2 regions of the Mesorhizobium sp. WSM1386 genome follow, and region 1 is predicted to be linked to the other one. Evidence: predicted binding sites of a transcription regulator. Region 1 holds the regulator's gene; the other holds the start of a gene.
What was found. Region 1 encodes LexA, which represses DNA repair genes until DNA is damaged. Its sites were predicted from a motif close to TGTTCNNNNTGTGTTCNG; they were not measured.
Positions count from the first base shown of each region.

Region 2: the regulator LexA is predicted to act here: its motif matches at 6,808-6,825, upstream of AC0NIH_RS27390 (PA0069 family radical SAM protein).

Region 1 is NZ_CM148373.1:4,003,061-4,018,604, forward strand. It holds gene bamA (outer membrane protein assembly factor BamA) at 1-873, shown strand, start outside; gene lpxD (UDP-3-O-(3-hydroxymyristoyl)glucosamine N-acyltransferase) at 949-2,004, shown strand; gene fabZ (3-hydroxyacyl-ACP dehydratase FabZ) at 1,997-2,464, shown strand; gene lpxA (acyl-ACP--UDP-N-acetylglucosamine O-acyltransferase) at 2,478-3,311, shown strand; gene AC0NIH_RS19645 (LpxI family protein) at 3,298-4,200, shown strand; gene lpxB (lipid-A-disaccharide synthase) at 4,190-5,374, shown strand; gene gltA (citrate synthase) at 5,427-6,755, opposite strand; gene gltX (glutamate--tRNA ligase) at 6,941-8,365, opposite strand; gene AC0NIH_RS19665 (ComEC/Rec2 family competence protein) at 8,467-10,920, shown strand; gene lexA (transcriptional repressor LexA) at 10,914-11,666, opposite strand; gene AC0NIH_RS19675 (GntR family transcriptional regulator) at 12,093-12,890, opposite strand; gene AC0NIH_RS19680 (ABC transporter substrate-binding protein) at 13,017-14,003, shown strand; gene AC0NIH_RS19685 (ABC transporter ATP-binding protein) at 14,062-14,841, shown strand; gene AC0NIH_RS19690 (ABC transporter permease) at 14,847-15,544, shown strand, end outside.
Region 2 is NZ_CM148373.1:5,558,813-5,574,356, forward strand. It holds gene AC0NIH_RS27335 (GntR family transcriptional regulator) at 1-260, opposite strand, end outside; gene AC0NIH_RS27340 (polyprenyl synthetase family protein) at 370-1,386, opposite strand; gene AC0NIH_RS27345 (putative signal transducing protein) at 1,601-1,825, shown strand; gene AC0NIH_RS27350 (tRNA1(Val) (adenine(37)-N6)-methyltransferase) at 1,825-2,640, shown strand; gene AC0NIH_RS27355 (S49 family peptidase) at 2,720-3,583, shown strand; gene AC0NIH_RS27360 (membrane protein) at 3,725-3,910, shown strand; gene AC0NIH_RS27365 (4-(cytidine 5'-diphospho)-2-C-methyl-D-erythritol kinase) at 3,937-4,836, shown strand; gene moaB (molybdenum cofactor biosynthesis protein B) at 4,823-5,377, shown strand; gene AC0NIH_RS27375 (GFA family protein) at 5,480-5,953, shown strand; partial or broken gene AC0NIH_RS27380 (hypothetical protein) at 5,943-6,211, opposite strand; gene AC0NIH_RS27385 (glycosyltransferase) at 6,228-6,749, opposite strand; gene AC0NIH_RS27390 (PA0069 family radical SAM protein) at 6,900-8,054, shown strand; gene AC0NIH_RS27395 (ribonuclease HII) at 8,185-8,880, shown strand; gene AC0NIH_RS27400 (F0F1 ATP synthase subunit B) at 9,167-9,658, opposite strand; gene AC0NIH_RS27405 (F0F1 ATP synthase subunit B) at 9,669-10,268, opposite strand; gene AC0NIH_RS27410 (F0F1 ATP synthase subunit C) at 10,333-10,557, opposite strand; gene AC0NIH_RS27415 (F0F1 ATP synthase subunit A) at 10,645-11,403, opposite strand; gene AC0NIH_RS27420 (AtpZ/AtpI family protein) at 11,460-11,867, opposite strand; gene AC0NIH_RS27425 (cell wall hydrolase) at 12,124-13,308, opposite strand; gene AC0NIH_RS27430 (MFS transporter) at 13,454-14,752, opposite strand; gene AC0NIH_RS27435 (LysR substrate-binding domain-containing protein) at 14,871-15,544, shown strand, end outside.

The sequences.
Region 1 (15,544 bases):
GGCTTCGACATCTATAAGTCGACGCGGGAATACAACAACAATTACGACAGCGACACGACGGGCGCGACGATCCGCTTCGGACTGCCGATCACCAACAGCATCACGACCCAACTGGCCTACAACATCTCGCAAGAGAAATATAAGGTCGACGATAGTTGCGGTCCTACCACCGTCGGAAATCCAGACGGCACCTGCACGATTTCTCCGGCCATCCTGGATGGCATCGCTCAAAGCCCTTGGATCAAGTCGTCGGTCAGCTTGGGGCTGGTCTACAACACCATCGACGACATGAAGAACCCGCACGAGGGTATCTACGCCAACACGACGGTCGAAGTGGCCGGTCTCGGTGGCGATGCCAAGTTCGTGAAGGTCACCGGACGCGGCAGCGTCTACCAGACTCTATCCGAGCAGCTTGACCTGGTCGGATTGATTTCAGGCGGTGCGGGTCACGTGGAGGCTTACGGCGGCGATGGATCTCTGCGGATATTCGATCAATTCCAAAGCACTGACCGCATGATCCGTGGCTTTGCCTATGCCGGTATCGGCCCGGTCGATCCGACCACGGGTGACCATCTCGGTGGTGTGACCTATTTCAACGCCTCGGCCGAAGCTCAGTTCCCGTTGCCGGTTGTTCCGGAGAGCTTCGGTCTGCGCGGCGCTGTGTTTGCGGATGCTGCAACGTTGTACGGCAGCAAGATCGATACCAGCGTGAACCAGAGTTCGCTTGACATGAAATTGCGTGCTTCGGTCGGTATCGGCCTGATGTGGGCCTCGCCCTTCGGCCCGATCCGTATCGACTATGCGATCCCGGTCAGGAAGGAAGCGACCGACGACGTGCAGGAATTCAACTTCGGCATATCGACCCGCTTCTGATCGGCGGCCAACGATGCTCCCGGATTTTCTGAATCCGGGAGAAATGTTCCGACCTAGCTGGATATAGCTTCTGGAATGACCGATCCGGTGTTCTTCGCGCCATCACGCCGGTATACGGCGGCCGAAGTCGCGAATCTGACCGGCTCGGTGCTTGTCGATTCCGGCCAATCCGACGTTTCTATCTCTGCTCTGGCTCCGGCCAGCGAGGGCGGCGCCAATGCGCTCGTCTTCGTCGACGGCAAGCGTAATTCAGCGCTGATGCCGTCGCTGCGGGCCGCGGCCGTCCTGTGCCCGGCCGAATTCGCCAACAAGGCGCCGGAGGGCGTCGCTGTCCTGATCCACCCGCGTCCGCAACAGGCATTCGCGCTGGTCGGCCGACTGCTGTTCCCGACAGCCGCGACGCCGGGGCCAATGACCAGTGAAACCGGTATTTCGCCGCACGCTCATGTCGACCCGACCGCCCATGTCGAAGCCGGCGCGATCATCGAGGCCGGCGTGGTCATCGGGCCGGGCGTCTCGATCGGCAGCGGCACCGTCATCGCGCCCAACGCCGTCATTGGACAGTCCTGCCAGATCGGCCGTGACGGTTATGTCGGGCCGGGCACCAGTATCCAGTATGCGCTGATCGGCAATCGGGTCATCATCCATGGCGGCGCCAGGATCGGCCAGGACGGCTTTGGATTCGTCGGCGGCGCCAAGGGGCCGGAACGCGTTCCACAGATCGGACGGGTCGTCATCCAGGACGATGTCGAGATCGGCTCCAATTCCACCGTCGATCGCGGCGCCATGTCCGATACGATCATCGGCCAGGGCACCAAGATCGACAATCTCGTACAGATCGCTCATAACGTCCGCATCGGCCGCAATTGCATAGTGGCCGGGCTTTCCGGTATTTCCGGTTCCGTGGTCGTGGGTGACAATGTCACGATGGGCGGCGGCGTCGGGCTGGCGGATCACCTGACCATCGGCACGGGAGCCAAGCTTGCCGCCAGAAGTGGATTTATGAGCAATGTTCCTGCCGGCGAGATCTGGGGCGGTTATCCGGCACAGCCGATGGCGGAAGCCATGCGAGAGATAGCCATGTTGCGCACGATGGCCAGGGCACGCAAGCAGGGCAAGGACAATGGCTGACATGGTGGCGGCGACGACGCTGGAAGCGGTCGACATAATGGGGCTGATGAAGCTCCTGCCGCACCGCTATCCCTTCCTGATGATCGATCGCATCGTCGAGATCGATGGCGACAACTCCGCCATCGGCATCAAGAACGTGACCATAAACGAGCCACATTTTCAGGGGCATTTCCCCGACCAGCCGGTGATGCCGGGCGTGCTGATCGTCGAGGCCATGGCGCAGACGGCCGGCGCCATCTGTATCCGCAGCCTTGGAGCATCGAAGCCGTCGCTGGTCTATTTCCTCACCATCGACAATGCCAAATTCCGCAAACCGGTCGTTCCCGGCGACCAGTTGAAGATCCATGTCAAGAAAATCAAGAAGCGCGGCAACCTGCTCAAATTCGCCTGCGAAGCCCTGGTCGACGGTACCAAGGCGGCCGAGGCCGAGATTTCAGCCATGATGGTCACCGGCGACTGACGATCGAGTGCCTATGCAAATCAAGACTTCAATCCATCCTTCTTCCGTTGTGGAAGAAGGCGCTCAAATCGGCCAAGGTGTGCGCATAGGGCCGTTCTGCCATGTCAGCGCCGATGCCGTGATCGGCGACGGTGTCGAACTGGTCAGCCATGTCTCGGTGATGGGCGCGACCACTATCGGAGCGTCTACCAAGGTCTATCCGATGGCGACATTGGGTGCGCCGCCGCAGAACACCAAGCACAAGGGCGGCCGCACCACCCTGGTCATCGGCGCCAACTGCACCATCCGCGAAGGCGTGACCATGCATGTCGGCACGGACACCAGCCGTGGCGAAACGACGGTCGGCGACAACGGCAATTTCCTTGCTTACGCCCACATCGCCCATGATTGCGTCGTCGGCAAGAACGCCACCTTCGCCAATGGCGCTACGCTGGGCGGACACTGCGAGATCGGCGACAATGTCTATATTGGCGGCCTCAGCGCCGTGCATCAATTCGTGCGTGTTGGCGACAACGCCTTTCTTGGCGGGTGCTCGGCTTTTGTGGGTGACGTCATTCCCTATGCCATTGCCGTCGGCAACCGCGCCAGCTTGCGCGGCTTGAACATCATCGGCCTCAAGCGTGCCGGCCTGCCGCGTTCCGAAATCTATCTGCTGCGCAGGGCTTACAGGACGATCTTCGATCGCTCCCGCACCGTCGGCGAGAACATCGAATTCGCCAAGGCGGAGTTCGCCTCTTCCCCGACCGCCATGAAGATCATCGATTTCATCACCACTCGCGGCAAGCGGCACTATGCCGTGCCGTCGCTCAAGGGCGGCGATGGCGACGACACCGATGATGAAGACTGAGACGGCGGGAACTGCTCTTGATCTCCCGTCTGATGCCAAGGTCGGCATCATCGCCGGCGGCGGCAGCCTTCCGGTCGAAGTGGCGGCCGGCCTGGCAGAGGCCGGACATCCGCCCATCATCATCCTGGTCGACGGTCAGGCCGACCGTCAGTCCGACCTCACAATCTACGAGCATGAAAGCCTCGCGCTGGAAGACATCGGCTCGCTGGCTGCGTTGCTGAGGCGCCGGCGGATCACCCATCTGGTCCTTGCCGGCGAGATTAGGCGCAGGCCGCGGCTGGTCGACATGCGGCCGAGCCTTGGCTTGCTGGCGCTGATACCCTCGGTCGCCATGGCGCTTGCGCGCGGCGATGACGGGCTGTTGAAGATATTGACCCGCGGCCTGGAGGCGCGCGGCGTTAAGGTCGTCGGTGCGCATGAGGTCGTACCGCGGCTTGTCGCTGCCGAAGGGCCTCTGACCAAGGCAGTGCCGAGAAAGTCCGACTGGCGCGATATCGAGGCGGCACGCACGGCGGCAAAGGCCATCGGCGCGCTCGACATTGGTCAGGCGGCTATTGCCATCGGTGGCCGCGCCATCGCTTTGGAAGGCGTCGAGGGCACCCACGGACTGCTCGAGCGGACGCAGCATCTGCGTGGCCATGGCAGGCTTGCCGGCAAAACCCGCGGTGTCCTGGTCAAATGCGCCAAGCCCGGCCAGGAGTTGCGTGCCGATCTGCCATCCATTGGCCCCCGTACGGTCGAGGCGGCACACGCCGCCGGGCTTGCCGGCATTGCCGTGGAAGCCGGCCATTCGCTGATCCTCGAAGGTCCCGTCGTTCTCGCGCGCGCCAATGCGCTTGGCCTGTTCGTGTTCGGCCTGCCGGCCGCGGAGCCTGGCCATGGCAGCTGAGAAGCCGCTGAAGATCGCCATCGTCGCCGGCGAAGAGTCCGGCGACTTGTTGGGCGCCGACATCGTGCAGGCGTTGAAACGCATGACCGGACGCGAGGTACGGCTCGTCGGCATTGGCGGACGGCATCTGCAGGCGCTTGGGCTGGTGCCGTTGTTCGATGGTGCCGAGATCGCACTGATGGGGCTCAGCGCCATTCTGCGTGACCTGCCGCGCCTGATGCGGCGGATCAGCCAGACGGCGGGCGCGGTCGCTGCTGAAACCCCCGACTGCCTGATCACCATCGACAGCCCTGATTTCTCGCTGCGCGTCGCCAAAAAGGTCCGCGCCGCCGATCCATCTATCCCGATCGTCCATTATGTCTGTCCAAGCGTCTGGGCGTGGCGACCGGGCAGGGCGCCGGCGATGAAGCCCTATGTCGACCACATATTGTGCATCCTGCCGTTCGAGGTGAAGGAGCTCAGCCGCCTCGGCGGCCCGCAGGGCACCTATGTCGGACATCGCCTTGCGCATGATCCGGGCGTACTCAGCGCTGCGAGAGCGCAAACCCAGCCGCGCGACCTCTCGGGAGATCGCATCAAGACGCTGCTCGTCTTGCCCGGTTCGCGGCGCGGTGAGGTGAGCCGGCTGATCGAACCGTTCGGCGAGACGGTCTCGATCCTGCGGCAACGCGGACATCAACTGCGTCTGCTGTTGCCGACAGTGCCGCATGTCGCCGACCTGGTCAGGGCCTCGGTGGCGCGCTGGGACCAGGAGCCGGAAATCATTCTCGATCCCGAGCGCAAATGGCAGGCCTTCGGCAAGGCCGATGCCGCGCTGATCGCGTCTGGAACGGTGTCGCTGGAACTCGCGTTGTCGGGCGTGCCGACGATCTCGTGTTACCGGCTCGATCCGGTGATGCGCATGGTCCAGGGCCTGGTCAGGGTGTGGAGTGCCGCCTTGCCCAATCTCATCGCCGACCAGGCGATCGTGCCGGAGCACTACAACCAGTATGTGCGGCCACGCTATCTGGCGCGGCAGCTAGAGGCGCTGTTTTCGGACACCGCCTACCGTAGCTGGCAAAAGGACGGCTTTGCTGAAGTTGTCAGGCGCATGGCCACGGACAAGCCTTCAGGCGAGATCGCCGCGGAGGTGGTGATGGGGTGCATGAAGAAGGCAGTAGGCAGTAGGCTGTAGGCAGTAGGCAGCAGGCATCTTATTCCCTACTGCCTATTCCCTATTCTATTCCCTACCTTTTCGCGATCGGCACGTAGTCGCGCTCCGGTGCACCGGTGTAGAGCTGGCGCGGACGGCCGATCTTCTGGCGCGGATCCTCGATCATTTCCTTCCACTGCGCGATCCAGCCGACGGTGCGGGCGACAGCGAACAGCACGGTGAACATGGTGGTGGGGAAGCCCAGCGCCTTCAGCGTGATGCCGGAGTAGAAGTCGACGTTCGGGTAGAGCTTCTTCTCGATGAAGTAGGAATCGGTCAGCGCGATCTTTTCCAGCTCCATGGCGATGTCGAGCAGCGGATCGTCCTTGATGCCGAGTTCGCCCAGAACCTCATGCGCCGTCTTCTGCATGATCTTGGCGCGCGGATCGTAGTTCTTGTAGACGCGGTGGCCGAAGCCCATCAGCCGGAACGGATCGTCCTTGTCCTTGGCGCGGGCGATGAATTCCGGGATGTGATCGACATGGCCGATCTCGCCCAGCATGTTGAGCGCCGCTTCGTTGGCGCCGCCATGGGCCGGACCCCACAGGCAAGCGATGCCGGCGGCGATGCAGGCGAACGGGTTGGCGCCCGAAGAGCCGGCGAGGCGAACGGTCGAGGTCGAGGCGTTCTGCTCGTGATCGGCATGCAGGATGAAGATGCGCTCCATGGCGCGTGCCAGCACCGGGTTGATCTTGTATTCCTCGCACGGCACGGCGAAGCACATATGCAGGAAGTTGGCCGCGAAACCGAGATCGTTCTTCGGGTAAATGAAGGGCTGGCCGATGTGGTACTTGTAGGCCATGGCCGCGATCGTCGGCATCTTGGCGATCAGCCGCATGGAGGCAACCATGCGCTGGTACGGGTCGGAGATGTCGGTGGAATCGTGATAGAAGGCCGACAGCGCGCCGACCACACCGCACATCACCGCCATCGGGTGCGCATCGCGGCGGAAGCCGGTGAAGAAGCGCGACATCTGCTCGTGCACCATGGTGTGGCGCGTTACGCGGTAATCGAAATCGTCCTTCTGCGCCTTGGTCGGCAGTTCGCCGTAGAGCAGGAGATAGCAGACTTCGAGGAAATCGCCGTGTTCGGCCAACTGGTCGATCGGATAGCCGCGGTGCAGGAGAATGCCGGCATCGCCATCGATGAAGGTGATCTCCGACTCGCAGCTCGCCGTCGAGGTGAAGCCCGGATCGTAGGTGAAGGCACCGGTGGTGCTGTAGAGCGAAGCGATGTCGATGACGTCGGGCCCGACGGAACCGCTTCGCACCTTGAACTCATGAGTCTTGCCGCCGAATTCCAGCTTTGCCGTGGCCTCTTGGGTCTTGCCGCCAAATTCCAGTTTTGTCGCAGCTTCGGTCATTGCAAACTCCTTCTCGTTTCCTCATGCCGGCGAAGGCAAATTTCTGCAGAGCGACACGTCGAAATCACCGCAATGCGCGTATTCGCCACCGCATTTCAGGAGGGTGCGTGCCAGATTGGGCCAGGGCCTAATGTTGCACTGCGAAACCCGCCTTTCAATGCCAATCTTCTTGGGCCAGTTTGCTCCTAATCGATTTGATCGGCTATGCGCGCCAGGCTCTCCTCGCGCCCCAGCACGGCAAGCACATCGAACACGCCTGGCGAGGTGCTTTTGCCAGTCAGGGCGGCCCGCAGAGGCTGCGCCACGGCGCCAAGCTTGTGGCCACCGGCCAGCGCGTAGTCGCGGATCGCGGCCTCCGCGGCCGCGGCCGTCCAGTCGCCCGACAGCGCGTTCAAAGCTTCGTGAGCGCCGCGCAGGATCTTGCGGGCATCGTCGTTGAGCAGGAGTGCCGCCTTGTCGTCGATCGGCAGCGGCCGCGTGGCAAACAGGAAGGCGGCGCCGTCGACGAGCTCGACCAGCGTCTTGGCGCGCTCCTTCAAGCCGGGAAGCGCTGCCAGCAGTTGCGCCTTGTTGCGGTCGTCGAGGCGCGCGGCCATCGCCGGGCCACCCTCGAGGTAGGGCAAGGTGGCGATGAAGATGTCCAAGAGTTCGGCATCGGCCATGCGGCGCATATGGGCGCCGTTGATCGCCTCCAGCTTGGCGAAATCGAAACGGGCCGCGCCCTTGTTGACGTCGCCTATGTCGAACCAGGACACCATGTCCTTGATCGACATGATCTCGTCGTCGCCATGGCTCCAGCCCAGGCGCGCCAGATAGTTGAGCAGTGCCTCTGGCAGGTAGCCCATGGCGCGGTAGGCTTCGACGCCAAGCGCGCCGTGCCGCTTCGACAGCTTGGCACCATCGGCGCCATGGATCAGCGGGATGTGCGACATCGACGGCACATCCCAACCCATGGCGTTGTAGATCACGGTCTGGCGGGCGGCATTGGTCAGGTGGTCGTCGCCACGGATGATGTGGGTGATGCCCATGTCGTGGTCGTCAACGACGACGGCATGCATGTAGGTCGGGTTGCCGTCGGAGCGCAGGATGATGAAGTCGTCGAGATCCTTGTTGGGGAAGCGCACCTCGCCCTGCACGCGGTCGTGCACCACGGTCTCGCCCTCGGTCGGCGCCTTGACACGGATGGCGCCCTTGACGCCGGGCGGTGCCTCGGACGGATCACGATCGCGCCACTGGCCGTTGTAGCGCGGCGGCAGGCCCTTGGCGCGCGCCGCCTCGCGCATCGCCTCGAGCTCGGCGGGAGTCTCGTAGCTGTAATAGGCCTTGCCCAGGCGCACCAGCTCCTCGGCCACCTCGCGGTGGCGCGGCGCGCGCTCGAACTGCGAAACCGCCTCGCCATCCCAGCTCAGACCGAGCCAGGTGAGGCCGTCCAGGATCGCCGCCGTCGCCGCCTCGGTCGAACGCTCGCGATCGGTGTCCTCGATGCGCAGCAGCATCGTGCCGGCGGTGTGCTTTGCGTACAGCCAGTTGAACAGCGCCGTGCGCGCGCCGCCTATGTGCAGGTAGCCGGTGGGCGAGGGGGCAAAACGGGTGACGACCTTGTCGGACATGGAACTCTCGGGAAGCGTCTGGGGCGGGTGTGGGTGCGCGGACTTTCGCGCGTCGCGCGTTCATGTAGCATAGGGCGTCAGGGGTGCAAGGGGCAGACCCAATGGCTGGACGAAGCCGGGGCTCGGATCAGGGCGAGGACGCCATTGTTGGCGTCAGCGAGCGGTCCCTGTTTGCGATGCCGCTGCCGGCCTCGCTGCCGACGCAATCGCCTCTCGTGCCGGGTTCCGGCAACCAGCCCGCACCGGATATCCCCGCGCCAATTCCGTCGCCGGCCGGCAGGATCGTGCGTGTGCGCCGGCAACTCGGCCGGCTGTCATTGCCGCGCCTGCGCAACGGCATCACTGCGGCGGCGGAGCTGGAGCTTGACCGCGGCATGGGCTTCCTGCTGGTGCCGGTTTGCCTTGCAATCGGCGCGATCGGCTATTTTTCGCTGGCGGCCGAACCGGATTTTGCCAGACCTGTCGCGGTGGTGGCCCTCATGGGCTTCCTGGCGATTGTCTCGCGCTCGTGGCCGAAAACCCATCTGTTCCTGACGGCGGCATTGCTGTGCGCGCTTGGCTTGCTCGCCGCCAAGGTCGAGACGTGGCGCACGGGAACCCAGATGCTGGGCTCGGAAATCTCGACGCAACTGAGCGGCCGCGTGGTCTCGATCGAAGAGATGGAGACCGGCCGCATCCGGCTTACCATCGACGTGACGTCGACCGCCCGGCCGAAACTGCGCTACGCGCCGGAAAGGGTCCGGCTTTCGGCACGCAAGATACCGCCGGAAATGACCGCCGGCTCCCTTATTACCGGCTATGCCAAGCTGTTGCCGCCGACCGGTCCGGTGCGGCCGGACAGCTATGATTTCTCCTTCGACAGCTATTTCGCCGGCATCGGTGGCAGCGGGTTCTTTCTCGGCAATCCAAAAGTCGTTGCAGCCGACGACGCTGGCATGCCGCTGTCGGCCCGCCTTTCATCAGCGATACAGAACGCCCGCGAAGCCATTGCCGACCATATCAGGGGCAGCGTCGGCGGCGCAGAAGGCGAGATCGCGGCGGCGTTGATCGTCGGCGTGCGCGCCGGCATCCCCGACGAAATCAACGAAGCGATGCGGCGCACCGGCATCTATCACATCATCTCCATATCGGGACTGCACATGGCGCTGGTCGCCGGCACCATCATGGGGCTCCTGCGCGGCGCCTTCGCGCTGTTCCCGGACTTTTCCGCGCGCCGGCCGGTGAAGAAATACGCGGCCGCGGCCGCACTGTTGTCGATCGCCGCCTATCTCGTCATCTCCGGCGTCGTCGTCGCCGCCGAGCGCAGCTTCATCATGCTGGCGGTGATGCTGATTGCCGTCCTGTTCGATCGCGCGGCGCTGACCATGCGCAATCTGGCGATCTCGGCGATCGCCGTCATCCTGGTTTCCCCGCATGAGGTGGTCGGACCGAGCTTCCAGATGTCGTTCGCCGCGACCGCGGCCCTGGTTGGCGCCTATGCCGGCTGGGCGGATCACCGGGCGGGAAAAACGAGGCCACCGCCGCCGAAGCGCTCCTTGCCCGGCTTCCTGACGCGAAAATTCCTGCTGGCGACAGGCGGATTGGCCATGACCTCCATCATCGCCGGCAGCGCCACGGCGCTGTTTGCCATCTGGCATTTCCAGCGGGTGTCGCCGCTCAGCCTGTTCGCCAATCTGGCCGTCATGCCGATCGTCTCAGTCGTGATGTTCCTGGCCGTTGCCAGCGCGCTGCTGATGCCGTTCGGCCTGGATGCGCCATCCCTTTACTTGATGGGCAAGGGCCTGACCGCGATGATCGCCATTTCGGCGTGGATATCGGAACGCTCTCCGGTCGATGCGGTCGGGCTCATCTCACAGCAATCCGTTCTGCTGGTGGCAATTGCCCTGGTCATCGCGACGATGGCGACGACGTGGCTGCGGCTTGCAGCGCTTCCATTCGCGCTCGCCGGCTTGCTGGTGGTGTCCGACACGCGCACGCCGGATGTGCTGGTCTCGGAAGACGCGCGGCTGGTCGCGCTGCCGATCGGCGGTGGCGAACTCGCGGTCAGCCGGGCCCGGCCGAACGAATTCACCGTCGACAACTGGAAACGCGCGCTGAGATCCGAAACCATTATCCTGCCGGAGATGTTCGACAAGGCGGATGGACAATTCGATATTGCCGATGCCGTCAGCCTGCCGCCGGGAGCGCCGTTCTATTGCACCGACGGTGTCTGTCTCGCCAGGCACCCGTCCGGTGCGATCATAGCGCATGTCGAAGACCGCAAGGATACCTGGAAGGCCTGTGGCTTCGCCGACCTGATCATCGTCAATGACGCAACGGCCTACGACGCCTGCCACAATCCGCTGGTTCTCGTCGTCACCAAACGGCAGCTCGCCCGCAAGGGCAGCGCGGCCATCTTCTTCGACCGCCAATCGGCCACCGGTCCGCCAACCATCAGCTTCGCGGTGGACAGCCCGTATCGGCCCTGGCACGCGCAGCGAAAATTTTCGCGCGAGGCGAGGGGCCTGCAGCCCTATCGCAAACCTGACAAGCCAAGTGCCGTGCCGGCTCAGTAGCGCCTGATCAGCCCGACGAGCTTGCCCTGCACCTTGACCCTGTCCGGCCCGAAGATGCGCGTCTCGTAGGCCGGATTGGCGGCTTCAAGCGCAATCGAGGCACCCTTGCGGCGGAACCGCTTCAGGGTCGCTTCCTCCTCGTCGACCAAGGCCACGACGATCTCGCCCGGGCTCGCCGTATCGGCGTTGCGGATAATGACCGTGTCGCCATCGAAGATGCCGGCCTCGATCATCGAGTCGCCCTTGACCTCCAGCGCATAGTGCTCGCCGCCCATGATCATGTCCGGCGGCACCGAGATGGTATGCGTCTGATGCTGGATGGCATCGATGGGCACACCGGCAGCGATGCGACCCATGACCGGGATGGACACCGCTGGAACCGCATCGTCGTCGTTGCCGGCAGCGGCAAAGCGCGACGGTGCCGGCTTGATCTGGCGGCCGAGGCTGCCCTGACCGAGACCGCCTTGGCCGAGACTTCCCTGGATGACACTTGGAGAGAATTTCTTCGCCGCGTTGAGGCCCGGCGCGATCGAATCGGGCAGCCGCAGCACTTCCAGCGCACGCGCCCGGTTGGGCAGCCGGCGAATGAAGCCGCGTTCCTCCAGCGCCGTGATCAAGCGATGGATCCCTGATTTGGAGGCGAGGTCGAGCGCCTCTTTCATCTCGTCGAAGGAGGGCGGAATACCGCTTTCCTTGAGCCGTTCATGAATGAACATCAAGAGTTCATGTTGCTTGCGTGTCAGCATGGCGGCCCCCAAGGCATCTGGACAAGGTTTTGATCCAGAATGGTTCTGATCCAGAATCGAAAAAACAAACCCAGAACAAACACTATCTGTTCCAGTTGTGTTCTGCAACCGTTTAAAGTTTAGTGAATTTGGTAAGAGGGCCGTAATCATTTGCAGGGCCGGACAGGCCGGAAATCGGGGATTTTCGCCCGTTGCCGCCCGTCGCCCGCATTGAAATGTCTTGGTTAATAGCCTGCGGCCAGTCTTGCGACATGGCTCGGCATCAGCCGACGGCAGACCCTGGCGAGGCCGATTTTCGCGCCTGCGATCGGCTTGCCTGCCGTGAACGAAACGAAATCAAAACGCCAACAATCGCCGGTTTGGAAGCAGGTACCGATCGCGGCTTCTGCAATCTCGTCGAGCGTCGGACGATGAGGAGGTGCCGAATCATCCGGCAACCGCTTTCAAGCTGCCGGCGCGCGCGACGTCCTTGTTCGCGTCGCCGTCCTCGCTGTGGACATAGACGTGCAGCGTATAGCCGATGTGGGCCGTCATCAGCGCTTTTGCCCGCTCGACGTCGAGGTCCAGGGCGGCTTCCATGATCGCCGTGTGGTGCTCGATCGCCATCGCCCCGCGCAGCGCGTTCATGGCCTCTTCGTAGCCATCCTTGAGGCCGGCCGCGGCTCGCAATGTCGGCGCCAGCCCAAGAAAGCGATGATGCCGGCGCAGCTGGTCCGAGATCGTCGAGCGAAACCGCAACAGCCAGCTGGACGTCGCGGCACTCAGCAGCGCCGCGTGAAAAGCCTCGTGGTTCTCGTCCCACTGGTCGACGGCGGCATCCGAGGGATCGTCCACCGCGGTCTTGCAGCGGGCGAGCCGGTAGTGCGCGGTGACAACCGCGTCTTCCCATTTCCGGCCGCCGTTCTCCATCGATTCCTGGAAGAGCGGTATCTCGACGACCATCCTCGCGCGCGCCAGATCCTCAAGTTCGGCGCGGGACACGGGGGCGACCGCAAAGCCGCGATTGCTGATGGCGGTGACCAGGCGTTCGGCTTCGAGGCGCGACAACGCTTCGCGCAGCGGCGTCCAGCCAACTCCATAGGTGCCGCGCAGGGCGCTGAGCTTGAGCGGGGCGCCCGGCATGAGACGGGTGGTGAGGATATCGCGCCGCAGAAGCTGGTAAGCAGCTTCCGTCTTGGTGGAGTTCTTCTGGTCCTGCATCGCGATCCATTCGTTCTCTGCCATTGGAGAAATTATATATGATGGCGAGTGATGGCAAGAATTATATATAATGTTTGACATGCGCCGATGGACTGACCATGATCGCTGGAGGTGCCCCGAAGCGGCGCTGATCAAATCTGGGAGGAAATGATGTTGAAGTCGAAGTCCGCTTGGCTGTCGGGATTGGCCCTGGCCGGTGCATTGATGGTCAGCGCCGGCAGCGCCGCGGCCGATCAGATCCGTATCGGCATCGCCAATTTCGGCGAGCATCCGCAATTGAACGCCGCCATAGCCGGCTTCAAGAAGGCGCTGACGGACAATGGCTTCGTCGAGGGCAAGGACGTCGTCTACACGGAGAGCCATACTAATTTCGATGCATCGCTGGTGCCGCAGATGATCGCCAAGCTGCAGGCCGAGCAGCCCAAGCTGATCTACACCATCACCACGCCGGTCTCGCAGATCGCCAAGAAGGCACTCGCGGGCTCCGGCATTCCGATCGTCTTTGCCGCGGTCACCGATCCGGTGGCGGCCAAGCTGGTACCGTCGTGGGACGCGGGAGACGAAGGCATGACCGGCGCCAGCGACCTGCAGGATGTCGCCGCCGTAATGGCCTTCACCAAGAAGCTGTTGCCGAACGCCAAGCGCTTCGGCGTGCCGTACAATCCAGGCGAGGCCAATGACGTTGCCCTGGTCGAAAAGATCAAGGCGGCGGCGCCCGCGGCCGGTTTCGAGGTCGTGGAGGTCGGCATCGACAACGTCAATGACATCCAGCAGCGCATCGCCTCGCTCGCCGGCAAGGCCGACGTCATCTACGGCCCGGCTTCGAACCTGATCCAGCCGGCGATCGCCGCCGTCTCCGCGGCCGCTCGCCAGGCCGGCATCCCGGTCGTCAACTCCGATGACAGCGCGGTCCGCAACGGCACCGTACCGGCAAGCTTCGCGGTCAATTACACGCAGGTCGGCGTCAACGCCGGCAACATCGCCGCCGAGATCCTCAAGGGCAAGGATCCGAAAACGATCGCGCCATCGCGCCCGGCCTACACGGATCACATGGCAACGATTTCCCGCAAGGCGATGGCCGCGTTCGGCATCGAGATACCGGCTTCGATGGCCGATTGCGGCTGCATCGTCGACTGATATCGGGACTGAAGGGTGACGGCGGGGGCGCCGTCACCCTTCAGGTCAGGGAGGAACGATGCTCGAGATCCGATCCGCGCGCAAAGTATTCTACAGGGGCCAGGCCGACGAAAAGATCGCGCTGGACAGCCTCAGCCTGTCATTGGCGACTGGCGAGTTCGGCATCGTCATCGGCTCCAACGGAGCCGGCAAGAGCAGCATGCTCAACGCCATTTCCGGAGCTCTGATCCTCGATTCCGGCAAGATCCTGATCAACGGCGCCGATGTGACAAACATGCCGGTGCACAAGCGCGCCGCCAAATTGGCGCGGGTCTTCCAGGATCCGATGCGCGGCACCGCCGCCAGCATGACGGTGGCGGAGAACATGCTGCTTGCCGATCTGCGCAGCCACAAGCGCACCTTGCGGCAAGGGCTGAACGCCACACGGCTCGCCTCCTACAAGGAGCGGCTGTCGATATTGGGCCTCGGTCTTGAAAATCGCCTCGACACGCGCGTGGACCTGCTCTCGGGCGGACAGAGGCAGTCCCTGTCGCTGATCATGGCGGTCGGCGGATCACCTGATTTATTACTGCTCGACGAACATACCGCGGCGCTCGACCCGCGTACGGCCGAGATCGTCATGCAGGCGACGGTGCGCGCCGTCAGCGCGCTGAAGCTGACCACACTGATGGTGACCCACAACATGCAGCACGCCGTCGACTATGGCAGCCGGGTGATCATGCTCGACGCGGGCCGGGTCCTGCTGGAAGTCACCGGCGAGGAAAAGGCTAGGGTCACGGTTATCGATCTGATCGGCCATTTTTCCGTCAAGACCGACCGCATGTTGTTGGCGAGCTGATCCCCATGGGCTTTATTGAGGAAGTTCTCTCCAGCTTCATCGCGATCATGCCGGTCACCCTGGCGCAAAGCCTGATCCTGGCCTTTGTCGTGCTCGGCATCATGATCCCGTTTCGCATGCTGAATTTTCCCGATCTCACCAGCGAAGGCGCGTTTCCGCTGGGCGGCTGCGTCTGCGGCGTGCTTTTGGCTGCCGGAGCAGCGCCGGTGACCGGCATCCTGGTCGCATTCATCGTGGGTTTCGCGGCGGGCTGCTGCACCGCCTTCATCCATCTGCGCTTCCGTATCCACACGCTGCTTGCCGGTATCCTGATGATGACGATGCTCTACAGCATCAATCTTCGCATCATGGGGAAGTCCAATCTCTCCGTCTTCGGTTCGCCCGCGGTGTTCGACTGGGTACCGTTCGCGCGGCCGGGTTTTCCGGCCAGCAAGATCGTCGTTGCCGGTCTTCTGGCGCTCGTCGTCTTCGTGGCGCTCTACATGTTCTTCAGGACCGAGAAAGGGACCGCGGTGCGCGCCGTGGGCGCCAATCCTGATATGGCCGAGGCGCAAGGCATCAATGTCTGGGCGGCGACCATCGGCGGCGTCGGGCTGGCGAGCGCGTTTTCGGCGTCAAGCGGCGCGCTGATGGTGCAGTCGCAGGGTTTCGCCGACGTCAATATGGGGCTGGGCATCCTCATCAACGGACTGGCCGCGCTGAT
Region 2 (15,544 bases), 1.6 Mb from region 1:
GCTCGCATTTCGGCGACTTCCTTGACCTCGCCGAGATCGAAAGCCGCTACGCGCACCCCTCGGCGCGGCTCGCTGACGGCCAGCCCTTGCGCCTCCAGGCGGCGGAAAGCCTCACGCACGGGAACATGGCTGGTGTTGAATTCCTCGGCGATATGATCCTGCCGAAGCCTTGCCCCCGGCTCGATCGCGCCGGAGATGATGCGGTCCGCCAACGCCTTGCCGATGCGCACCGCGATGGTGTCGTCCGTGCCCTTTGCCATGTTTTATAGATAATTTGCGACGGGGCGGTTTGTCGAGACGGCGGGAACGGCTTTCACAGATTCTCCCCCTCAGGCACGAGCCAGAGGGAATTCCGTGAAAGACTGTCGCTCAATTCACCCGGCTGATGCAGAAATCGATGACGTCGATCAGCGCCGACTTCTGCGGCGTCTCTTCCAGCGGCGCCAGGGCATCACGGGCGATCTCGCCGAAATGGCGGGCGCGTCCGATCGTGTCGGCAATGGCGCCGTGGCGGGTCATCAGGCCGATCGCCTTTTCGAGGCCGGCGTCATCGACGACATTGTCCTCGATGGCGCGCTTCCAGAAGGTGCGTTCGGCCTTGCTGCCGCGCCGGTAGGCGAGGATGACCGGCAGGGTTACCTTGCCCTCGCGAAAATCGTCGCCGACATTCTTGCCGAGGTCCTTGCTGGTGCCGCCGTAATCGAGCGCATCGTCGATCAGCTGGAAGGCAAGGCCGAGATTCATGCCGTAGGAGCGCAGGGCCGCACGGTCGTTGCGGGTTGCCTGGGCGATGACGGGACCGACCTCGGCAGCGGCCGAAAACAGGGCAGCGGTCTTGGCCTTGATGACGGCGAAATGCTCATCCTCGGTGGTTTCGAGATTCTTGGCGGCGGCAAGCTGCATGACCTCGCCCTCGGCGATAATCGAGGCTGCGCTGGACAGGATGTCGAGGGCTTCCAGCGAGCCGACATCGACCATCATGCGGAAGGCCTGGCCGAGCAGGAAATCGCCGACCAGCACGCTCGCCTGGTTGCCCCAGATCATGCGGGCGGTTTTCTTGCCGCGGCGCATGCCGCTCTCGTCGACGACGTCGTCATGGAGCAGCGTGGCGGTGTGCATGAATTCGACAGAGGTGGCGAGCTTGACGTGGCCCTCGCCGCAATAGCCGAACATCTGGGCGGCTGCGAGCGTCAGCATCGGCCTCAGCCGCTTGCCGCCGGACGAGATCAGATGGTTGGCGACCTCCGGGATCATCTCGACGTCGGAGCCGGCCTTGGACAGGATCAATTCGTTGACGCGCCCCATGTCGGCTGCCGTCAGGTCGATGAGATCCTTGATGGACGCGGGTTCCCGCTTCCCATTTTCGATGTTGAGAACGACACCCACGACAATCACTCCCGTCTTGGTATAACGCGTGCGACGGCACCCTTAGTCCCGTATGGACTCTAGGGCGGCGGATACGGCCACGGCAAGTGGCGAATTGGCGCGGCGTCGATGACAGGCTGTCAACCGATACCGATTGGGCCGACACCGAGCCGGAGTGTGCCATGGAATCCGCGTGGCCGTTTACATCGGCGCCGCAAACTGAGAGTTTCGCCCGATGATAGAGCTGATCCGCACCAACGACGCCGTCATCATCTCCTTTGTCGAATCGCTGATGCGCGATGCCGGCATCGGCTGTTTCGTCGCCGACCAGAACATGAGCGTGCTCGACGGCTCGCTCGGCATCCTGCCGCGGCGCGTCATGGTCGACGCCGAAAAGGCCGACGCGGCACGGCGCATCCTGACCGATGCCGGCATCGCCAACGAGATACGCGGAAAATAATGTCGGCAGCCCCAGCCGCCCCTGCCCTTGACACCCTTGGTCCGGACACACCGGCCCACACGGTCGACGCCTTCCATCGCGGCCGGTTCTGGCTCGTGCAGCCCAAGCATGGCGGCCATCGCGCCGGCATGGATGCAATGATGCTGGCGGCATCCGTGCCATCCTCCTTTGGCGGACGCCTCGCCGATTTCGGCGCTGGAGCGGGAGCTGCGGGCCTCGCCGTGCTGTCGCGCTGTCCGGGTGCGGCGGCCGTGCTTGTCGAGCGCGCGCCGGAAATGGCGGCCTTCGCGGCGGCCACCCTTGCCCATCCCGGCAATGCGCATCTCAGCGATCGCGCGTCGGTGCTTGTCGCCGATGTGACGATGTCGGGCCGGGCACGGGCGGCGTCCGGCCTCGCCGACAATGATTTCGACTTCGTCATCATGAACCCGCCCTTCAATGCCCCCCGGGACCGGGCGACACCCGCCCCCCTGAGGAAGGAAGCCCATGTCATGGAGGACGGGCTGTTCGAAAGCTGGATCAGAAGTGCGGCGGCGGTGGTCAGGCCGCGCGGGGGGCTCGCGGTCATTGCGCGGCCCGAGCAGCTCGGTGCCATCCTCGATGCGATGTCAGGCCGTTTCGGCGATGCCGAGATGCTGGCCGTCCATCCTCGCCCCGACGCGGCGGCGATCCGCGTCGTCGTTCGGGCAGCGCTCGGGGCGCGGGGGAAGCTTGCCATCCGCCCGCCGCTGATGCTTCACTCGCTATCGGGCAATGGTCCCGACGAGCGCAGCGAAATGATCACCAACGGTCTCGCCTCGCTGTTCGGAGATTGAGCTATTCCTGGCCACCACATTGCCGTTGGCCGGGGAATCCCTACATGCCTGCAACCCATCGACCGGAGAGCCCACCCACGTGAAACGTCTTTTCAACCGCCTGCTGCCGAAATCCTGGCGCTCCACCGTCGTCACCATTCCGGTCATCCGGCTGCACGGCACCATCATGGCCGGCGGCGGTCCGTTCCGGCCGAGCCTGTCGCTTGCCTCCACTGCCGGCCTGATCGAGAAGGCGTTCTCCTTCGAAGCGCCCGCTGTCGCCATCTCGATCAATTCGCCTGGCGGCTCACCGGTGCAGTCGCGGCTGATCTTCAAGCGCATCCGCGACCTGGCGACCGAAAAGAACAAAAAGGTGCTGGTCTTCGTCGAGGATGTGGCGGCTTCGGGCGGCTACATGATCGCGGTCGCCGGCGACGAGATTTTCGCCGATCCGTCCTCGATCGTCGGTTCCATCGGCGTGGTCTCGGCCTCGTTCGGTTTTCCGGAGCTGATGAAGAAGATCGGCGTCGAGCGGCGTGTCCACACCGCCGGACAGAACAAGGCGGTGCTCGATCCGTTCAAGCCGGAGAAGAAGGAGGACGTCGAACGGCTGAAGGCACTGCAGCTCGAGGTGCACGAGACCTTCATCGATCTGGTCAAGGAGCGGCGAGGCACCAAGCTGAAGGACGATCCGGACCTGTTCACCGGCCTGTTCTGGACCGGCAAGAAGGGCCTGGAGCTTGGCCTTGTCGACGCGCTCAGCGACATGCGCACGGTGCTCAAGACCCGGTTCGGGGCGAAGACCCAGCTCAGGCTGATCACCGCGCCGCGCGGCTTCCTCGGCCGCTTCGGCCTGTTCGGCTCGAGCCAGGGCTTTTCCGCGCCCGATATCGCCGCCGCCGCTGCCAGCGGGGTGATCGATGCGGCGGAAGAGCGCGCGTTGTGGGCTCGGTTCGGGCTTTGAAAACCGCGTAAAACCGTCTAGCATAGGTGCCTTGAAGTCTCGTGCCTGTCGTTTTGCCAAAGCCGAACACATTTTTGGGCGACATGCATTAACCGACCCGACCGGCCGCCTTCGCCGGCCCAGCGTGGGAGGAGTTTTGACATGCCGCAGATCATTTTCTTCACCGTCGTTGGCGTCGCCGCCTATTTCGGCTACCGCACATTCGTGCGCGAAGCCGAGCGCGTGACGGCCAAGGTGCGGCGCACCGAAAAGCAGGCGGCCAACGGCGCGATGGGAACGCTGGTCAAGGATCCCAAGACCGGCGAATACCGGCTGGCCAAGGACTGAGCATCATCTCCCAAACGACTGACGCCGTGGACACCGACATCGGTTCGCGTACCTGGCATGCGCCCGCCAAGATCAACCTGGCGCTGCATGTCACGGGAAGGCGCGCCGACGGCTATCACCTGATCGAAAGCCTGGCGGTGTTCACGCGTTTTGGCGACCGGGTCGAGGTCGCGCTCGCCGACAGCGACGATTTCACCGTGTCCGGGCGCTATGCGCCGGAGGTTCCCCTCGACGCCGGCAATCTGGTGTTGAAGGCGCGCGATGCGCTGCGAGGAGAGGCCGGACCGCACAAGACCCCGCCTGTCGCCATCAAGCTTGAAAAGAACCTGCCCGTCGCCTCCGGTGTCGGCGGCGGATCCAGCGACGCGGCGGCGGTATTGCGCGGCCTGGCGCAGGCATGGGGTCTGGACATCGATGGCGCCGGGCTGGCGCGGATCGGTCTTTCGCTTGGCGCCGATGTGCCGATGTGCCTGGCGGCCAGGCCGCTGGTCGCGCGCGGCATTGGTGACGAGCTATCGATGGTGCCGGACGTCTCGGCGCTGGGGCTGGTGCTGGTCAATCCGGGCATGCCGGTCTCGACGGCGGATGTCTTCGCAGCGCTTTCCCGCCGCGACAACGAGCCGTTGCCGCCGTTGCCGCGCGGCATCGATTTTCACAGCCTGCGCAACTGGCTGGAACTCACCCGCAACGATCTCCAACCGGCGGCGCTGGCGATACAGCCCGCCATAGGCCGGGCGCTTTCATGGCTCGATAAGGCTGGATCGGGTTTTTCACGCATGTCCGGTTCGGGCGCGACGTGCTTCGGCCTGTTCGAGACCGGCAATGTCGCCAAGCGCGCAGCGGCCGAGATCCGCGGCCGCCAGCCCGACTGGTTCGTCGCGGCGACGCGCAGCATCGCATCGGAGGGCGCTGATGGCCAGAACTGACGAGAGCCGTTCCTTCGTTCCGGTGCGTGTCGCGGTGCTGACCGTTTCCGACACACGCAGCCTCGCCGACGACAAATCCGGACAGACGCTGGCCGACCGCATCACCGAGGCCGGCCACATCCTGGCCGCCCGCGACATCGTCACCGACGACCGCGACAAGATCCGCGACAAGGTGCTCGGCTGGTCGAAGGACGCGGCGATCGACGTCGTCATCACCACCGGTGGAACGGGCTTTACCGGGCGTGACGTGACGCCGGAGGCGCTGGAACCGATCTTCGAAAAGCGCATGGACGGCTTTTCGGAAGTGTTCCACCGCATCTCCTACGACAAGATCGGCACCTCGACGATCCAGAGCCGGGCGACCGGCGGCGTCGTCAATGCCACTTTCGTCTTCGTACTGCCGGGTTCGCCCGGCGCCTGCAAGGACGCATGGGACGGCATCTTGAAGGCGCAGCTCGACTACCGGCATATGCCCTGCAACTTCGTCGAGATCATGCCGCGCCTCGACGAGCACCTGCGGCGCGGCAAATCAGCTCCGTAAAGCCGAGGCCAGGCGCTGGTTTCACGTCGCGTTTGCCAGGCAAAAGGCTGCCCTCGCCTTCGAAAGACCATTCCAAACCCGATGCCGGAGGAAGTACCCTTCGTGGCGGCGGCCCTTGCCGTTGACGACGAGGCGGAAGCGATGACTGTGCACGCCGGCGGATGCCATTGCGGCAACATACGCCTTCAATTTTCAACCGAGCTCGACCCGTCGCAAATCGAAGTCCGTGCTTGCCAATGCGCGTTTTGCATCAAACATGGCTCGCGCGCCGTTGCCGATCCGAACGGCCAATTGATCGTCTCGGTCGAGGACGACGCCCGGTTGCACAGATACCGGTTCGGATTGCGCACCGCCGACTATTTGATCTGCCGGGACTGCGGCGTCTATGTCGCGGCGGTCACCACCGACGGTGGGGATTCAAGGGCGATCGTCATCGTCAATGCCCTGGACGACCGGCTGCGGTTCAGCCGCGAGCCAGCCGCCATGGACTATGATGCCGAGAGCAGGCAAGGCCGCATTGCCCGGCGACAGGCACGCTGGATGCCTGTGGAGATCCTGTCCGCTTTCAGCGGATGACCGGTTCGCCGTGAAACCGCCGGCGCGAAGGCGCGGATACGCCGATGTCGACTTCCGTCATCAGCCGCGGCGTGCGCGCCGGCACGGTGCCCATGTGCAAGCCGACGGGTCCTCGACGAAGCCGAGGCCAGCTTCGCCGGTCAGCGTCACCGGGCTTTGCTCGCCATAGACGTCCAGGACCTCCATGGCGGGATGGCCGACCAGCAGGGTCAGCTGATGTTTGGGGGCGCGGCGATTATGCCTGCCCCTGACGTAGACAGCAGCTGCAAAAGAATCACTTGCGCGATTCCCGCTTCGCCGGCGCTACCCAGATCTCGGCGTCGAGCTTCTTTGTCGCCAGGCCGCGTGCAAGCGCCTCGGCACTGCCGGCGTGCTTCGACAAGGACGCTGCCTGCCGCTTGCTGATCACCAGTCCGTCGGCCAGCGCGCGATTTCCCGAAAACACCCGCGCCAGGAACGGCACACGGCTGCCGCGTGAGCGCGAGAACCGCGCCGCCATCGTTTGCCGGGCCGTGTGGGCGACGACCGCTTCGGTCCAGCCATCCACCAGCCTGGCGCCCGGCTCCAGCAGCAACAGCCAGTCGCCCTTGGCCTGCCTGATGCCGGCGGCAACACCGCCGCTCGCCACATAATGGCAGCCGGCATGTTCGGCGACATGGTGCGTCTGGTCGGTGGAACCGATATCGCAGACGACGACCTCGCGCACCACGCCCTCGACGGCGCCGCCAATCAGCGAACCGAGCGTGCGGGCGAGAGCCTCCTCGTCATTGCGGGTTTCGATGAGAACACTGAGCATCATCAGCCGAATAGCGGAAAGGCGGACGCGACGCCAGTTTTTGCAGCGCACCATAGAAAGTTCTTGCTTTGTTCTCATCAAGGAAATAGGAATAATTTCATGAGCAGAGCGATTCGACACAACATGGACAGTCCCTGGGAGCGGGCCAAGATGGAACCGATCATGCGCGCCGACATTGCGGCTTTCGGAGCAGGACGCGCCGAGATGGCCAATGCGATGATCGAGCAGAGTGGCATGCGTATCCGTCCGGATCGCAACCGCGGCCGGTCGGCGGGCATCAATCCGTCCGGCCGGTTCGAGCCGGTCACTCGGCATGTCTTCGATGATGGCTGGAGTTCGCTGGAGGAACTGCCGCCGTTCAAGACCGAGGTGCAGGTGGAAAAGCCGCGCACCATCATCACCCGCAACGAATCGCCCGACATCTCCTTCGACCGCTCGATCAACCCCTATCGCGGCTGCGAACATGGCTGCGTCTATTGCTTCGCGCGGCCGACCCATTCGTTCATGGGCCTGTCGCCGGGCCTGGATTTCGAATCCAAGCTGTTCGCCAAGCCGGACGCGGCGCGGCTGCTCGACAAGGAGCTGTCGAAGGACGGCTACCAGCCGCGCACCATCGCCATCGGCACCAACACCGATCCCTACCAGCCGATCGAGAAGCAGTACCGGATCATGCGCGAGATCCTGGAAGTGCTGGAGGCGCGCGGCCATCCGGTCGGCATCGTCACCAAATCCGCTTTGGTGACGCGCGACATCGATATCCTGTCGCGCATGGCCGAGCGGGGGCTCGCCAAGGTGGCCCTGTCGGTGACGACGCTCGACCGCATGCTGGCGCGCACGATGGAGCCGCGCGCATCGACGCCGACCAAGCGGCTGGAAGCGATCAGGCAGCTTTCCGATGCCGGCATTCCGGCTTCGGTCATGGTGGCGCCGATCATCCCCGGCCTGACTGACCAGGAGATGGAACGGATCCTCGATTCGGCGAGTGCCGCCGGCGCGCGCGAGGCGGGTTATGTCGTGCTGCGCCTGCCGCTGGAGGTCAGCCCGATCTTCAAGGACTGGCTGCTGCGCCACTATCCCGACCGCTATCGCCACGTGATGTCGCTGATCCGCTCGATGCGCGACGGCAAGGACTACGATTCGGAATGGGGCAAGCGCATGAAGGGCGCCGGACCCTATGCCTGGCAGATCGGCCGGCGCTTCGAGATCACCGCCAAGCGGCTCGGCCTCAATGCCGAACGGCGCACGCTGCGAACCGACCAGTTCGTTGCAGCCGGAAAGGACCAGGAGCAGTTGATGCTGCTTTGATCTTCCTTTTTCGCTTGTGAAATCCCGTCCGGCCTGCCCCGGCCAGCAGACGGTGCCCTCCCGGTCCGGCGCCCCACCCGACCCGGAGGGACTTGCGGAGAATCGGAACCGATGCGAACCTCGCCGCAACATGGCTCGCGCGCGTTCCGATTCTCCGCTTCTCTTCGAAATTGTCGAGAAACCCGATTTCTCCTTCGAGACAAAGGCGATGGCCGATGGCCTGTGGCCAGTGGCAGGGATGGACGAGGCTGGCCGTGGCCCGCTGGCCGGGCCGGTGGTCGCTGCGGCGGTGGTGCTCGACCCAGCCAACATTCCCGAAGGCCTCGATGATTCCAAACGGCTCAGCCATTTGCAGCGCGAGGCATTGTTCCTGCGCATTCTGGGCTCCGCGCAGGCGATCTCGATGGCCTCGATCAGTGCCGAGGGCATCGATGGCAGCAATATCCTCAAGGCGAGCCTTGAGGCGATGCGACGCGCGCTGGTCGGGCTGTCGGTTCGGCCTAAGCTCGCGCTTGCCGACGGACGCGACGTGCCGCCGGGGTTGCCGTGCGAGGGCCGCGCATTGATCAAGGGTGACCAACGCTCGCAATCGATCGCCGCTGCCTCCATCGTCGCCAAGGTCATGCGCGACCGCATGATGTGCCGTTGCGGCAGCCATAACGACCGCTACGGATTCGAGGTGCACATGGGTTACGCCACGGCCCGGCACCGCACGGCCATCGAGGCGCACGGCCCGGTCGCGCGCCTGCATCGCGTGTCGTTTTCTCCGTTCAGGCTTGGTGGCGCCGAGGTGGTTGAAGAAGAGAGCTTCGACGGGTTGGATTGAGCGCCCGCGACGGTAGCTGATCTCCCCCCTTGAGGGGGAGATGTCCGGCAGGACAGAGGGGGGCGCTGTCCCGCCAGCCTATCAGCCAGTTGCGCCCAGGTTCCCCGGATAATTCGCACCCGACGCAACCGATGAAAATCGAACTGCTGGCGTTCCTTCACGCCCCCCTCTGCCCTGCCGGGCATCTCCCCCACGAGGGGGGAGATCGGCAGCGTTGGCATCGACGCACAACAAAAAAGCCGCCAGGTTTCCCAAGCGGCTTTGATTGGACTGCGTTCGCTAAAGTCTAGTTGAGCTTTGCCTTCACGTCCGCCAGCGAAGCCTTGAACAGATCGGCTCCGGCCTTGACGTCGACCTTGGCGGCGAGCAGCGCGCGGGCGGCCTCGACGGCAATGTCGACGGCGCTGGCGCGGACTTCGCTGATGGCGTCACGCTCGGCCTGGCCAATCTTCTGCTCGGCCAGCGCGGTGCGCCTGGTAACATAGTCTTCGGTCTTCTTGTGCGCTTCGGCGGCGAGCAGATCGGCCTCGCGCTTGGCGGCCGCGACGATATCGGCTGCCTCCTGCTCGGCTTCCTTGCGCTTGCGCTGATATTGGCCGAGCAGTTGCTGGGCTTCCTCACGCAGCTTGCGTGCCTCGTCGAGTTCGCTGCTGATGCGCATGGCGCGGGCATCGAGCGCCTTGGCGATCAGGCGGGGCACCTTGATGTAGACGGCGATGGCCAGGAAGATGACAAGGGCTATCGTTGCCCAGAGCGTCGCGAGAGATGTAGCGTCCATGATGCGCTCCTTACCGGGCCACGGATTTGACCGCGGCCGCGATCTCGGCCTTGCTGGCCTTGCCGCCGACCAATGCTTCGACGATCGCCGAAGCGGTGTCCTCGGCGATGCTGCCGACTTCCTTCATGGCGTTGGCCTTGATGGAAGAAATGCGCGCCTCGGCCTCGCCGAGCTTCTCGTCGAGCGCGGCCTCGATCTTCTTGCGCGCGGTGTCGGCTTCCGCCTTGGCCGCATCGGCGGCCTGCTGGCCGATCGAGTTGGCGTTCTTCTTGGCTTCCGCCAGTTCCTGCTCGTAAGCAGCAACGGCGGCGTCGGCCTCGCCCTTCAACTTGGCGGCCTGGTCGAGATCCTGGCTGATGCGGTCGTTGCGGACATCGATGATGCCGCCGACGCGCGGCACCACGACCCGCTTCAGGAAGAGGTAGAACAGCCCAAAAGTGATCGCCAGCCACAGAAGCTGCGACGGGAAGGTCGCAGGATCGAACGGCGGAAATGTGCCGTGCGCTTCCGCAGGCACGCTGGTGCCGGAATGCGTGTCGCCTTCCGTCGCAGCGTGGCTGGTATCGGCTGATGGCGCGGACTCTTGCGCGAAGGCAGATGTCACGAACATGGGCTATCCCCAGATATCAGGCCCGCCGCTTGCGCGGCCGGCCTGTCCAATCTTCCCAGTGCTCTCAGCCGAACAGGGCCAGAAGCGCGATGAGAAGCGAGAAGATGCCCAGAGCTTCGGTCACGGCGAAGCCGAAGATCAGGCGGCCGAACTGGCCATCGGCAGCCGACGGGTTGCGCAGTGCGCCCGAGAGGTAGCTGCCGAAGATGTTGCCCAGGCCAATGCCCGCGCCACCCATGCCCAGGCAAGCGATGCCGGCGCCGATGTACTTTGCTGCTTCTGCGTCCATTTGTTCAACTCCTTTGGATCTGAAATTCCGTTGCGATTTCCATCCGGCGCCAATGTTGGAAACCTTGGACCGGAAACTCTTGGGGCCTTAGTGCCCGGGATGCAGGGCGTCGTTGAGATACATGCAGGTCAACACCGCGAAGACGTAGGCCTGCAGGAAGGCGACCAGCAATTCAAGCGCCGTCAGCGCCACCGCCATGGCCAGCGGCAGGACCGAGCCCGCGACACCGACCGCGCCGAGCGCGGAGAGGCTGACGACGAAGCCGGAGAACACCTTGAGCGTGATGTGGCCCGCCAACATGTTGGCGAACAGACGAACCGAGAGGCTGACCGGGCGCGATACGAAGGAAATGACCTCGATCAACACCACCAGCGGCAACAGGAACACCGGCACACCATGCGGCACGAACAGTTTCAGGAAACCGAGGCCATGCTTCATGAAGCCGTAGACCACCACGGTTCCGATCACCAATGCGGCGAGGCCGAAGGTGACGATGATGTGACTGGTGACGGTGAAGAAATAGGGGAACAGGCCGAGCAGGTTGGCGACCAGAACGAACATGAACAGCGAGAACACGAAGGGGAAGAACTTCATGCCTTGCGTGCCGGCGGCGTCGCGCAACATATTGCCGACGAACTCATAGGCCATTTCGGAGATCGACTGCAGCCGGCCGGGAACCAGGCTGCGGCTCGACGTCGTCAGCAGCAGGAAGGCCGCGGCAACGACCACGGTCGCGACCATGAACAGTGCCGAATTGGTGAAAGACAGGTCATAGCCGCCGATGTTAATCGGAACCAGCTTGATGATATTGAACTGGTGGATCGGATCGACCTTGTCAGCTGCCACGTTCTAACCCCGTCAATGCCGCGTACGGCCAAATTACCATTGCCGCGCGAGCCCGGCTATTTGCTGTCGTCTCGGCCAGGGCGCGATTGGTTGCCCTTTCCGAATTCGGCCACAACGCCCGCGGACCGCATGACATTGAGCACGCCGGCGCCAAACCCAAGCAGCAGGAAAACGATCAGACCCCACGGCGATGTCCCCGCCATACGGTCGATGATCCAGCCGATGCCGGCGCCCACCACCACGCCAGCGATGAATTCACTGGAGAGTTTGACCGCCTGGCCGTATCCGGCCGCACTGCCCGCTTTCGCGTCGTCTTTCCCCTCGAGCCGGTTCGGCAGCCTTGTCGCAAGCGATGCTTCAAGTTCACGCCGACGTCGCTCAAGATCGTCGTCACGGATGTCAGGTTCATGCTGCTTGCCGCGGCCGGTTTCTCCGGTTCCGTCTGGCCTATTTTTATTGGCCATCGTAACCCCCCTGCCCGGTCAGACCGTCACCGTCCGTCCGCTTGTAAAGTCGCCGGCAACATAGTTAGAGGGTTTGCGCCCGTCAAGCCACGGGCGGAAGTTCATTGCCATGTATTTTAGGCAATAAAAACAAGCAATTAGCGAGGTGCGACATCGTGCCCGCCGCAAGGATGGGGATGCATTGCGCGAATCCCCCCGGCAATGGGTCCCTGATCGATCGCGTGGCCGCCCGAAAAAGACCGGCGACCGACGCCACTCAGCTCCAGCCGCCACTATAGGTGCGGTAGAAGATATGCAGGCCGATCTTGGTCATCTTCTGCATCGTGCGCGCCCAGCCGGGATGGACGTACTGGGCGTAGTAGTGGGTCGACGATCCGACCTCCGGGATGAATATCTTGCCGGCGGTGACGGCCATGGCGATGTCCTGGGCGGTCTTGTAGGCGGCAGGACTGTCTATGCGCTTCTTCCTGCCGTCACACGCGAATGAGAACTGGCAACGGTTGAACCAGCTGTCGTTCTGGTAGACGACCCCGCAGATCGAATTCGGATAGGCCGGGTTGCGGACGCGGTTGAGGATGACCTGGGCGACGGCAGCCTGACCGCGCACGGATTCGCTCCTCGCCTCGAAGTAGATGCCGTTGGCCAGGCATTTCTGCTCCGGCTTGGAAAAGACGCTCTCAGGCAGCGGGTTCTGGATCCACGAGTGGTCACCCTTGACCATCGGTGGGATGAAGCGGCCGCTGTTGGGCTGCTCGTCCTGCAGCAGGGCTTCGAAGGGTGAGGCCTTGGCATAGTCGGGCTCGGATTGCGCATAGGCCGTCGCCAGCACATCCGGATGATCGTTGTTGACCAGGGCGGCAAGCATGGTCGGCACGCCGGGATCAGGCTTCTTGTCCTCACGCGCATGGAACGCCGCGGCGATCTGGATTTCCTTGCCTTTGATCTGCGGCTTGGCGAAGGCCATCTTCAGGCCGCTGTCCATGCTGGGCCGCATCAAGGACGAGGTCCGCTGGAAGATCGACCCGGCGTTGAAGTTCTTCGGCGGGGCAACGGGAGAGACCTGGACGATACGGCCCTTCTTGTCGCCACGCACGACGCGAGCTTCGTCGGGCGTGGCGCCGACCTTGCCGCCCTTACCGCGAAACGACACGTTGCCGACGCCGGCCAGATGGATACCGGATCCGGAGATCGAACCGGTGACGTCGGAATCGATGAACGGCATCTCGGCAGCGTGAACCGAGCCGGCGACGGATTTTTCGACGTAGGAATTCCAGCGCGCGGTCGGCGCTTCGAGGCCGGACACAAGGCTTGTCATGTCCTGGTAGGCGGCGACGGTCGGGAAGCCGATCCAGATGCCGAGACCGATGATGCACGGAGACACGAGGCTGCGTTTTTTCTCACCGGCGACGGCTGCCAGCCGCTTCAACAGACGTCGATGCACGGAACTCTCTCCAGGAACGCTACTGACCCCACTGGAGAGCAAAATGATGCATTAACCTTGATGGGACGTTAACGGGATCGATCGGGTTGTCCCAGTCGGCCCAGGTCGTGGCGCCGAAGTCGGGCGGTTTTGCGGCGGGCGTTCCTCAAGTTTGCCGCAGGAAGATCGGCCAGGCGATCAGCGCGCAGATGGCGGCCGACAGCCAGACGCCGGACCATGACCAGAGATGCAGCAGCCCGGGAATGGCCACCGGCACCAGGAAGAAGCCGACGAAGACAAAGGTGTTGGCTAGGCTGAGTGCTGTTCCGACATGGCCGGCGCCGGCCAGCGTGGCAAGCTCGGTGTAGGCGACGCCATGCCAGGCCGAAACCGAGATGCCCGCGACAATCAGCACCAGGGGAAGGACAGCGATCCGGAAGGACTGGCCATCTGGCACGGCGGGGCTGACCAGGACCAGCACCCAGAGGATCACGAAGGCGAGCGCGCTGAGCGCACTGCATGAGCGCAGAAACCGGCGGCGGTTGCCATGGCGGTCGGTGAAGCGGCCGCTCCAGACGCGCATGACCATGGCACCAGTCTGCACCGCGGCAAGGCTGGCGCTGATCGCTGCCGTTCGTAGCCCTGCGAAGTCGTGCAGGAACACCGAGGCGAATGTGAGCACCGCCACCTGCGGGAAGCAGAGCAGGCCAATGGCGGTGGCGATCCGCCAGACCTCGATGTTGCGCAATGGCGCCGGTCCGGCCCCAGCCGATGAAGAGGTGTGGCCCGCATCCGTTGTCGGCGGCTCGTGCAGCCAGCGCCAGGCGAACAGGGCGGAAAGAGCGGATGCCGTCGCCAGCAGCCCGAACACCGCGGCAAAGCCGAACGCCAGGGCAAGCGAGGGCAGCACCAGTGCGCCGAGGCCGCCGCCAAGCGGCACCGCCGTCTGCCTTACGCTCATGGCAAAGCCGCGTTCGCTTTCCCGGAACCAGGCCATGATGGCGCGGCCGCTCGAACCGTTGACGCTGCCGCCGAGCAATCCCGCGAAGAGCAGGCTCGCCGACAGAAGCATGACGTCGGGGATGCCGGTTCTGGTCGGCACGACGAGCATCGCCATGGCAAACAGCCATGCAGCCGTCGCGCCGAGACCGATCAGAAGCACGCGGCGATCGCCCCAGCGGTCGGTGAGCAGACCCCATGGCAGCTCGCTGAGCGCAACGCCCAGCCCGAGAAGACCGAGCGCCACGCCCAGTTGCGCGTTGCTCAAATGGTAGCCTTGGCGGAGCACGACGGCCGTTGCCGGTATGCCGGAGAAGATCGCCGAGAAACTGGCATTCGCGGCGACGCCGATGCCCAGAACCTTCCAGCGATGACCGGGACCGAATACCCTCCCCGCGGGACCGGCAGCCCTGTCCTTCAGGATTTGCGCTGGCTGTTGATCGGCGCAGTCGACGATGGCGGACATGGTTCTATTCCCGTGGTGGCCAGCGCTGCCGGCCTTGACGGGCTCCATCTACCGCCATAAATCAGTCCTTAAAATCGGGAAGTTTTTGACATTCGATTCGAAAATTCGGGACAATTGCATGCGACGCGTCACATTCGACCTGGACGTTCTCCGCAGTTTCGTCACCGGCATGGAGCTGGGCAGCTTCGCCAAGGCGGCCGACCGGCTTGGCCGCTCGACCTCGGCGGTCAGCGCCCAGTTGAAGAAACTGGAAGAGCAGGCGGCGACGCCGATCTTCCGCAAGTCGGGACGCGGCCTCGCCTTGACTGAGGCCGGCGAGACTTTGCTCGGCTATGCGCGCCGGCTGCTCGAATTGAATGATGAAGCGGCTGCAGCCATCCACGACGTCGAGCTGGAAGGCTGGGTGCGGCTCGGCCTGCAGGAGGATTTCGGCGAGGCGGTGCTGCCCGAGGTGCTCGGCCGCTTCGCCCGCGCCCACCCCAAGGTGAAGATCGAAGCCAGGATCGCGCGCAGCCACGAGCTTGCCGAACGGATCATGTCCGGCAGTCTCGACATCGCGCTGGCCTGGCACAGCGGGGAGACGCTGCCTTACAGCCAGCACGTCGCCGATGTTCAAATGCGCTGGATCGGTCCGGCAAAGCGCATCGAGACCAGCCTGCGTGACGGTGAGCCGCTGCCGCTGGTAGCGCTCGAAGCGCCCTGCCTGCTGCGCACGGTGGCGACCGAAACGCTCGACCGTGCCGGCCTGCCCTGGCGCATGGCCTTCTCCAGCCCGAGCCTTGGCGGCATCTG